DNA from 3 places in the Pantoea sp. YU22 genome. Region 2 is predicted to be linked to each of the others. Evidence: predicted binding sites of a transcription regulator. Region 2 holds the regulator's gene; each other region holds the start of a gene.
The links. The regulator Fur, encoded in region 2, represses iron uptake genes when iron is present. The targets are predictions, from matches to a motif close to ATAATAATGAGAACNACTATCAA.
Positions count from the first base shown of each region.

Region 1: fes (enterochelin esterase) is a predicted target of Fur. The motif match lies at 1,779-1,801, and genes of this name have one in related genera.
Region 3: fhuF (siderophore-iron reductase FhuF) is a predicted target of Fur. The motif match lies at 1,642-1,664, and genes of this name have one in related genera.

Region 1 is NZ_RYDU01000002.1:296,059-299,300, forward strand. It holds gene EKL29_RS05830 (TonB-dependent siderophore receptor) at 1-1,582, opposite strand, end outside; gene fes (enterochelin esterase) at 1,857-3,068, shown strand; gene EKL29_RS05840 (MbtH family protein) at 3,109-3,242, shown strand, end outside.
Region 2 is NZ_RYDU01000001.1:9,945-13,186, reverse strand. It holds gene ybfE (LexA regulated protein) at 1-169, shown strand, start outside; gene fldA (flavodoxin FldA) at 305-835, shown strand; gene fur (ferric iron uptake transcriptional regulator) at 1,190-1,633, shown strand; gene EKL29_RS00065 (hypothetical protein) at 1,691-2,086, opposite strand; gene glnS (glutamine--tRNA ligase) at 2,324-3,242, opposite strand, start outside.
Region 3 is NZ_RYDU01000002.1:187,249-190,490, forward strand. It holds gene EKL29_RS05295 (DUF1435 domain-containing protein) at 1-184, opposite strand, end outside; gene EKL29_RS05300 (diguanylate cyclase) at 412-1,506, shown strand; gene fhuF (siderophore-iron reductase FhuF) at 1,700-2,491, shown strand; gene EKL29_RS05310 (YbaK/EbsC family protein) at 2,585-3,049, shown strand; gene EKL29_RS05315 (MFS transporter) at 3,046-3,242, opposite strand, start outside.

The DNA.
Region 1 (3,242 bases), on a different contig from region 2:
TGATGCTGTTTTCCGCTTTCAGGTCGCTGTTGCCCTGTAAATAGCAGGAGCCGGTGCTGGCGGCGCAGCCCTGGCCTTTGCTGTAGAGCAGATAATTCGGGTTGGTCTGGTAGAGACTCGGCGCTTTATAGGCGCGGCCGATGCCCATCTTCAGCGTAAAGTCATCTCCCAGGCCCTGGGACAGGTTAAGCGACGGGCTCCAGTTATCGCCGACGATAGAGTGGTGATCGAAGCGCAGGCTGGGCGTCAGCATGGTGCTGTCGGTCAGCTCCAGATTGTCTTCGGCGAACATCGAGAAGATCTCCGCCTGCGAATAGGGGCTGCGCCCGCTGCTGGAGATGCCCGGCACCGCGCCGTCAGAGGCGGCCTGGGTGGTAGATGAGGGATCTTTCATACGCTGCTGGTTCCACTCGACGCCGAGGGTGGCGGTCTGATTCACCAGCAGTTCGAACGGCACGCTGATTTCGCTATGCAGCAGCACATCGTTCAGCTCAATCGTATTGAAGCCGCTGTTAGAGAAGATGCCTTCGGTGCCGCCGGCCAGCCCTTCGTTAATGCGTGAGTTGCGCGTGTTTTCATAGCGCGCGTAGCTGTTGGTGCTGATGCCGTTATCCCAGGCGCCGGTCCATTTCACCGCAAAGTTCTGGCGGTAGAGCCGGTTGGTCTCTTTGCCATAGAGGCTCTTCACCAGATCGCTGGTATTGGTGTTCTGGGTGTCGCCGGAGTAGAGATTGCCCTGGCGGCTGTAGCCCGCCTGAAACTCCAGCGCCTGCATCGGCGCAAACGCCCAGCGCAGCATGGCGTTAATGTCTTTATTGATCACCCCTTCGCGGCCTGCCGGGTAGCTTCCGGCATAGGTTCCGGTACGTTCCGCTGCATGTCCTTCGTTGATGTTGTAAGCGTCCGCCTGGGTTTTCGCCAGATTGCCGTAGAGACGGAAGCTGACATCATCGCCCAGCGGCCCTTCCAGACTGAAGTTAGTGCGCCGCGTTGCGCCCTCTTCTTTATGCTCAGGCACGTTGTAGTAAGCGTTCCAGGAACCATGCCACTGCTGGTCCTCATTTTTTTTGGTGATGATATTCACCACGCCGCCCGCCGCGCCGTTACCGTAACGCACCGCCGCCGGGCCGCGGATGACGTCGATGCGTTCGATCATCTCCGGCGGCACCCAGTTGGTATCGCCGCGCGTGTCACGTTCGCCGCGCCAGCCCAGCCGCACCGAGTTGCGGCTGGAGATCGGCATGCCGTCTACCAGAATCAGGGTATTTTCCGGCCCCATGCCGCGAATATCGATCTGGCGGTTGTTGCCGCGCTGGCCGCTGGTGGAGTTGCCGGTCAGGTTGACGCCCGGCATGGTGCGAATAATTTCCGACACGTCGCGCGCAGGCGGGCGCTTTTTAATCTCGTCGGCGGTGATAGTCGAAACGCCCGGTGCCTGCAGGTTCTGCTGCGCCGCGCTGACCACCAGCGTGTCGCCGCTGCTGGAGGCAGAAGTGCTGCTGCTGTCTGCAGCCTGTACGCTGGTGGCAGTCAGGCCGAGTTCAATCAAAATGGCTAAGGACAAACGGGATAATTTAAGCATTTTTATGTTCCTGGATTGCCAGCGGAAACCTGTTCGTCTCCTGCGGGCGCGCCGGTGAAAGAGTCTTTCCTTGCAAGCAAGCATTCCAGCCGCACCCAAGCTTTCCATCGCGGAACATCCGTCTGACAACACAGGCTGATGAGGCTGGCGGAACGCGCGCGCTCCTGATATCGGAGCGGGAAACACCCTATTGCAAATGCAAATAATTATCAATAGTATTCTTCATAACATCTGTGAAACTTTGCGCGCATCTGGCCCAGTAAATACTCTATTTATGACATGGTTAACCAACGAAACCGGCAGTGAATCCTGGTGGCATACCTTAAAGCAGCAGGGGCTTCCCTTAATTGAGCTGGTCGGTAACGGCGAATGCGGCGTGACCTTTTTCTGGCGCGATCCGCAGGGGAGCGAAGCCACCTCTCCCATCCGCCGTGTCTGGATCAATATAACCGGCGTCACTGACCATCATCAGCGCGCCGCGCCCCGCTCGCTCAGCCGCATTGCAGGCACCGACGTCTGGTTCTGGCGCACGCAGCTGCCTGCCAGCTGGCGCGGCAGCTACTGCCTGATGCCCGACAGCGATCCCGCCTCATTTGCGGGCGAACCAGATATGCAGACCCTGCGCGCCTGGTGGAGCAAAAAATTTCCCACCGCGCAGAACGATCCGCTAAACCCGCTGCGCGGCTGGGCGGGCGGACGCGGCATGCGCGTGTCGCCGCTGCATCTCCCTGAGGCACCCGATCAGCGTGTCTGGCAGGCGGTCGACAGCGGCTGCGCGCCGGTGCTGCCGCTGCAGCACCATATCTGGCAGAGCGCGCGCCTCGGCAATCGTCGTTCGGTGTGGGTTTACGCGACCGGCGACGCACAGCCGAGCGCGCGTCCGCTGGCGCTGCTGCTGGACGGTCAGTTCTGGGCCAACAGCATGCCGATCGCCTGGCCATTACAACAGCTTACCGACGCGGGCGAACTGCCGCCGGCGGTCTATGTCATGGTCGATATCATCGATCGCGAACATCGCAGCCGCGAACTGACATGCAATCCCGATTTCTGGCTGGCCCTGCAGGAAGAGCTGCTGCCGCAGCTGCAGGGTTGGGCGCCACATCGCGCCAGCGCCGCCGAGACGCTGGTGAGCGGGCAGAGTTTTGGCGGGCTCTCCTCCGTCTGGGCGGCGCTTAACTGGCCGCACCATTTCGGCGGCGCCATCAGCCTTTCCGGCTCGTTCTGGTGGCCGGAGCGCGGCCAGGCCAACGGCAGGCTGATCCAGCAGCTGCAGCAGGGCGACTACCGTCTTTCGCCGTCGCGCTTCTATCTGGAAGCCGGACGTCGCGAGCATCTGATCTTCAAAGCAAACCAACAGCTTAAACAAGACCTCTCCGCAGCGGGACATCAGGTCATTTTCCACCCGGTCGACGGCGGCCACGACGCGCTCTGCTGGCGCGGCGGCCTGCTCAACGGACTGAAAGCAATGTGGCAACATCTTCTTTAAATCGCCTGGCTAGCCCGGCTGGTGCGGGCAGGAGACCGATATGCAACCTAATCCCTTTGACGATCCGCAGCAGGATTGTCTCGTGCTGATAAACGCTTATCAGCAATACAGCCTCTGGCCTGCTTTCCGCGCGCTGCCCGCCGGCTGGCGCAGCGTATTCGGCCCCCGGCCGCA
Region 2 (3,242 bases):
CAATAAGCGCAATCAACTGAAACGTGACAAAGTGCGCGGGCTGCGCCGTGTCGAACTCAAAATGACCAGCGAAGCCGTGGATGCGTTGAATACGCTGGCTGAGCAGCGCAACATCAGCCGCAGCGAACTGATTGAACAAATGCTGCTGGCGCAACTCAAACTGGACTGAATCGCGCAAAGCGCACGCAGAAGCAAATCGCGCGGCTTTTCAAGTTCCGCCCGTTTGCTCGCTCTGCTATCATTCGCTTAATTGTGCGCTCTGCGCATGCATCTCATTATCAGGATTTAAGAGGTTATTTACCCCATGGCAATCGTAGGCATCTTCTTTGGCAGCGATACCGGCAACACCGAAAACATTGCAAAAATGATCCAGAAACAACTGGGCAAAGACGTTGCGGAAGTGCATGACATTGCCAAGAGTACTAAAGAAGATCTGGAAGCGTTCGACATTCTGCTGCTGGGCATTCCAACCTGGTACTACGGCGAAGCGCAGTGCGACTGGGATGATTTCTTCCCGACGCTGGAAGAGATCGATTTTAACGGCAAGCTGGTAGCGCTTTTCGGCTGCGGCGATCAGGAAGACTACGCAGAATATTTCTGCGACGCGATGGGCACCATTCGCGATATCATCGAGCCGAACGGCGCGGTGATCGTGGGTCACTGGCCGACCGAAGGTTATCACTTTGAAGCCTCTAAAGGTCTGGCGGACGACAAACACTTCCTCGGTCTGGCCATTGATGAAGATCGTCAGCCGGAACTCACCAGCCAGCGTGTCGACGCCTGGGTTAAACAGATCTATGACGAACTGCAGCTGCAGGCGATCATCGAAGCCTGATTACCCACATACTCAATGTGGGCGCTGGCTCACATTGAGTTAATGTTTTTTCCTATAGAAATAATAGCTACAGCTTTTTAACTTTTATCTCCGATTCTGTACAATACCCACATCGGTTATCTGCTTATTTCTCCCGCGAGGTCATGAAGTTAGCGAAATGATAACGAACCTCCTGTATTTCTCCGCCCGGTGCCGTTACGTATCTTCTTACAGCCCGTGTTGATCTCAGGCGTTTCCCTCGGTTTTCATTTCAATACTTCACCTCTATAATGAGACGCAAATGAGAACAGACACCGAACGACATTCAAGGCAAGGCGCCTCAAGTAACCAGCAAAGTAACAGGACAATATCCGCATGACTGACAACAACACCGCATTAAAGAAGGCTGGCCTGAAAGTCACGCTGCCCAGACTTAAAATTCTGGAAGTGCTTCAGGAACCTCAGTGCCATCACGTCAGCGCGGAAGATCTTTATAAACGCCTGATCGATATGGGCGAAGAGATTGGTCTGGCTACCGTTTATCGTGTACTTAACCAGTTTGACGATGCGGGCATTGTGACGCGTCACAACTTTGAAGGCGGGAAATCGGTTTTCGAACTGACCCAGCAGCAGCATCACGATCATCTGATCTGCCTCGACTGTGGCAAAGTGATCGAGTTCAGCGATGAGTCGATCGAAGCGCGCCAGCGGGATATCGCAACTCGCCACGGCATCAAGCTGACTAACCACAGTCTTTATCTCTACGGTCACTGTGCGCTGGGCGATTGCCGCGAAGACGAAACGCTCCACGACCAGTAAAAATGTGCTATGCAGTCATTCTAAAAGCCGGTATGTCTACCGGCTTTTTTATGGGCGTCAGGCAACCAGCGTTTCGTGCAGGTAGCGCCAGCGGGGAACGGACGTGCTGCAGTCCAGAATCGCCAGCGAGATGCGCGTCTGATCGCTGCCGTTCATCATTTGCAGTTCACGGTACTGAATGGTGATTTCATCTTTTTGCTGAGAGATGACGGCGTGCTCGCTGGTCGCGATGCGCATTCCTTCTCGTCGTCCCTGCAGCTGGCGGAACAGCTCTTCGGTCTGGTTCAGATCGAGCAGCCTGCCCTGCGGCGTCACCATGCGGAAATCGGGATGGAAATGCGACAGCAGCAGATGGAAAGTGTCATCCCCACCTGAAGGCTGGTTAAATATACGTTCGATTAACTGATGTAAAACCACCACGCTGTGTTTTGCTTCCTGACCAAGAGCCGTCATCATTTTTCCTTCTTATTGCCCGCATAGCCTCTTTTAAGAGCGAATAGCCTACCTGAAAAAACGAAATTCACAGCTGGAAACTGATTAATTTTTGTTAACTCAGATAACTCCCAGCGCGGCCTGACAAGAGTTGATTATTTACAACAGCACAAAAAAACGTCTAAGTGCAGATTGCAGTCATAAAAAAGGGCGATTGCTCGCCCTTTAATGATTTTATGATGACGTTGATTTAAAAATCTAATCGCCGATTTTCGCCCAGGTATCACGCAGACCCACGGTGCGGTTAAACACCAGCTGGTTTGGACGTGAGTAGCGGCTGTCGGCGCAGAAATAGCCTTCGCGCTCAAACTGATAAGGCGCTTCCGGGCTGGCATTCTGCAGGCCCGGCTCGACGAATCCCTGACGGATCTCTAAAGAGTTCGGATTGATGGTCGTCAGGAAATCCTCTTCCGCGCCTGGATTCGGCACGCTGAACAGGCGATCGTAGAGTCGGAATTCCGCTGGCAGCGCGTGATCCGCAGAGACCCAGTGGATTACTCCTTTCACCTTGCGGCCATCAGCCGGATCTTTGCTTAAGGTATCGACGTCGCAGGTGCAGTAGATGCAGGTGATATTGCCTTCTTCATCTTTAGCAACGCGTTCGGCGCGGATCACATAAGCATTGCGCAGGCGAACTTCTTTGCCCAGCACCAGGCGCTTGTACTGCTTGTTGGCTTCTTCGCGGAAGTCAGCGCGGTCGATCCAGACCTCACGGCCAAAAGGCACATCGCGAGTGCCCATTTCGGGCTTGTTCGGATGGTTCGGCATAGTGATGATTTCATTATGCCCAGCCGGCAGGTTTTCAATCACCACTTTCAGCGGATCGAGCACCGCCATAGCGCGCGGCGCGTTTTCGTTCAAATCGTCGCGAATGCAGGACTCCAGCGACGCCATCTCCACCACGTTGTCCTGTTTGGTTACGCCAATACGGCGGCAGAACTCACGGATCGAAGCGGCAGTGTAGCCGCGACGGCGCAGACCAGACACGGTCAGCATGCGCGGATCGTCCCAGCCTTCTACCACGTTCTCGCTGACCAGCTGCGTCAGCTTACGTTTCGACATCACCGCATATTCGAGGTTAAGGCGGGAGAACTCATACTGGCGCGGATGCACCGGA
Region 3 (3,242 bases), on a different contig from region 2:
TAACCACCGTCAGCAGCAGCGCCACGATCATCACAATACGCCACTGGCTAAAGCTCGGCTCCCAGAGAGCAAAGCATGGCATCGCCGCGCAGGGCAACAGCACGCCCCAGGCGCTGTCGAGTCTCTTCCCCATCATCCAGCTAACTCCCCACAAGCCGCAGGCGGCGAACACTGCCATTAACATCGCGCTGACCTCAGATGATAATAATTACCATTATCATAATGTAATAATTCTTATCTTGCAGCCTGTTTTTTTCGCCCTCTGGCCGAAGATGACAGACCAGTTGGAAAATGCTAGATTGCGGCCGATAACACTTTTCATAACACAGCAAATTTGCTCATTTTCCGGCAAAAGAATTTATTCTCGCCGGAATGCGCTTTGATATTTCAGGGCCGTTTCGAGTATTAATAATGAAATTACAATCTTACGATGAGTTGAAACACAGTAAATATCGGCTGTCGCTGATGCTTTTCCTGTTTTTAAATGTCGCCGTATCGCTTTTTTGCCTGATCCCTTTTACCGGCAGCCCGACAGGGGAATGGCCTTTTCCGGTTATTACTGTCGCTCTTTTTAGCGCAACGACATTAATTTGTTGTTTAATCAGGCCAAAACTAAAATTACCTTTATTAAATCCTGTCGCTTTGCTGCTTGGCGCGCTTTGGGCCTGGCATATTTACCTGAAATACCATCAGGTATTCTTTTTTGACGGCAATTTTCTGATTATCAGCCTGCTCAGCGTTTTTTTTATCAGCGCCATCGCCCTGAGTGATTACCTGCTGGCATTTTGTCTGCATATCTGCCCGCCGGTGATAACGGTGCTGCTGCTGGATAATGGCGAACATCTGGCGATGCTGCTGCTGACGATCTCCCTGCCGCTGATCGGCTTTTCTCTGCAACATCTGATGCGCCGTCGCGTCGACCATTTTACCCGCCGCCTGATGCGCCAGCTTTACGAAGAGAAAGAGACCTTCAGCGATCTCAGCATGCTGGACCCGCTCACCGGCCTCTATAACCGGCGCGGCCTGAAAAACCGGCTGGACAATATTCTGGAAAACCACGCGGGCAGCCACTTCGTCCTGCTGCTGGATATCGACCACTTCAAGGCGTACAACGACAATTACGGCCACGCCATGGGCGATCAGGCGCTGGCGCGCGTATCGGTGGCGATCCGCGACGCCGTCCGTTCACGCGATGTGGTGGTGCGTTACGGTGGTGAAGAGTTTCTGGTGTTGATGACCAACGTTAACGCGTCTATCGCCATGAAGCTGGCGGAGCGAATCCGTCAGTACGTGCTGGATCTGGAGATCCCTCATCGCTTCAACGAAAAGGTCTCCACGCATGTCACCGTCAGCGCCGGTATCGCGCCGATATTTGACGATGAATTCGATCAGGCGGTCGCGAATGCTGACCGCGCGCTTTACGTCGCTAAAAATCAGGGCCGCAATACGATTCTCGCCTGGGAAGAGTTGCCTAAAACGCTGACTGTCAGCGGCGAAGCGCTTTAATCTTCGCTCAATCTTAGCGGCGATGCCCGGTAGTCGCTGAGCCTCGCCGCTTATCCTGCGCTTTCCGCCGTGCCGGTTTTCCCCTTCACCCGCCCTGCTTTTTCCTGACGCGCAATCAAAACAGCCATCTTGTGAATAGGACTAAGAACGATTATCATTCTTTCTTCTCTGCTTCCAGGACGCGTTACTCAGCATGGCGATCATCAGGCAGCACTCTCAACGCTTTCAGCACGCTCAGCCAGTCTTTATGCAGCGCGATCGCACGCTGGCGCGCGCCCTGCGCGATCTGATGCATGAGCAGCACAGCTATATGCTGGACAGCATTCACCTTGATGAAGCCGCCCCTTCCGACGCCCTGACGCTGGCCGACTGGGCTCGCCCTGACCATTTCCCCACGCTGGCGCAGCGCTACAGCGATTACCTTTATCGCCAGCATCCCGACGCCGTTCAGGAGGCGAAGCCGGTTCAGTCACTCTGGGCGCAGTGGTATTTCGGCCTGCTGTTACCGCCGCTGATGCTGGCGCTGCTGGCGGAATCGCGCGCCCTTGACTGCTCGCCACAGCATATTCACGTCCAGTTCCACGAGAATGGCCACCCCTGCGCCTTCTGGATTGCAACGCATGAAGATGAAGAGGCGCGCTACCTTAATGCGCCGCAGCGTATCGATCGCCTGATCCAGCAGCATCTCATCCCGGTGGTAAATGCTATCGCCCAGCACGGCGGCATTAATACCCGGCTGATCTGGAACAATATGGGTTTCTCCTTCTACTGGTTCCTCGGTGAACTGAAAACGCTGCTGGATGAGGCAACCATTTTGCAGCTTGAGCAGACGCTTTTTTTCACCAGCCGCCTGCAGGACGGCAGCGATAACCCGCTCTACCGCACCATGCTGCCGCGCAGCGGCGAGATGGTGAGACGCAGCTGCTGTCAGCGCTACCGCATCCCGGACGTCGAACGCTGCGGCAACTGCACGCTCAGCGTATAAATACGCATCCCGACGCAATTTCTCTCTTTCTCTCGTTTACACTTTTTCCGCCTTGTGGCAGTTTTTACGCCTTCGACCTGCATGGAGAAAAAGATGAGCCTGGAGTCGGTACGGCAGTTTTTCGCCGAACACGCACCTGAGATTGAAATTATCGAGATGGCGCAAAGCACTGCCACCGTTGAGATGGCTGCGCGCGTTCACGGCGTTACGCCGGGACAGATAGCGAAAACCCTGTCGCTGAAAGTCAAAGATGAAGTGGTGCTGATTGTCACGCGCGGCGATGCGCGGCTCGATAACCGCAAGCTAAAAGCGACGCTGGGCGCGAAAGCGCGCATGCTGAGCGTCGATGAGGTCGTGAACTGGACCGGCCATCCGGTCGGCGGCGTCTGCCCGTTCGGGCTGGAGAATCCGCTGAAGGTTTACTGCGATGAGTCGCTGCGCCACTTCGAGGAAGTGTTGCCCGCAGCCGGCGCCATCCATAGCGCCGTGCGTATTACGCCACAGCGCATGGCCGAACTGACGCATGCGCAGTGGGTAGACGTGTGCGAAGCGGTTTAATGAGGCGGCTTCGACACCGCGCCTGAGATTTCAATGCCGCGCGTTTCGCGGCCGAAGGCGACAAACAGCGAGATCAGCACCGCCACCGTACCTGCAACAATGGCCATCCCCAGGCCGTAGTTGCCGTTATGCGCCTCGGCGATACGCGACTGCAGCGTGGCGTTGACCGAGGCGATAAGATTACCCAGCTGAT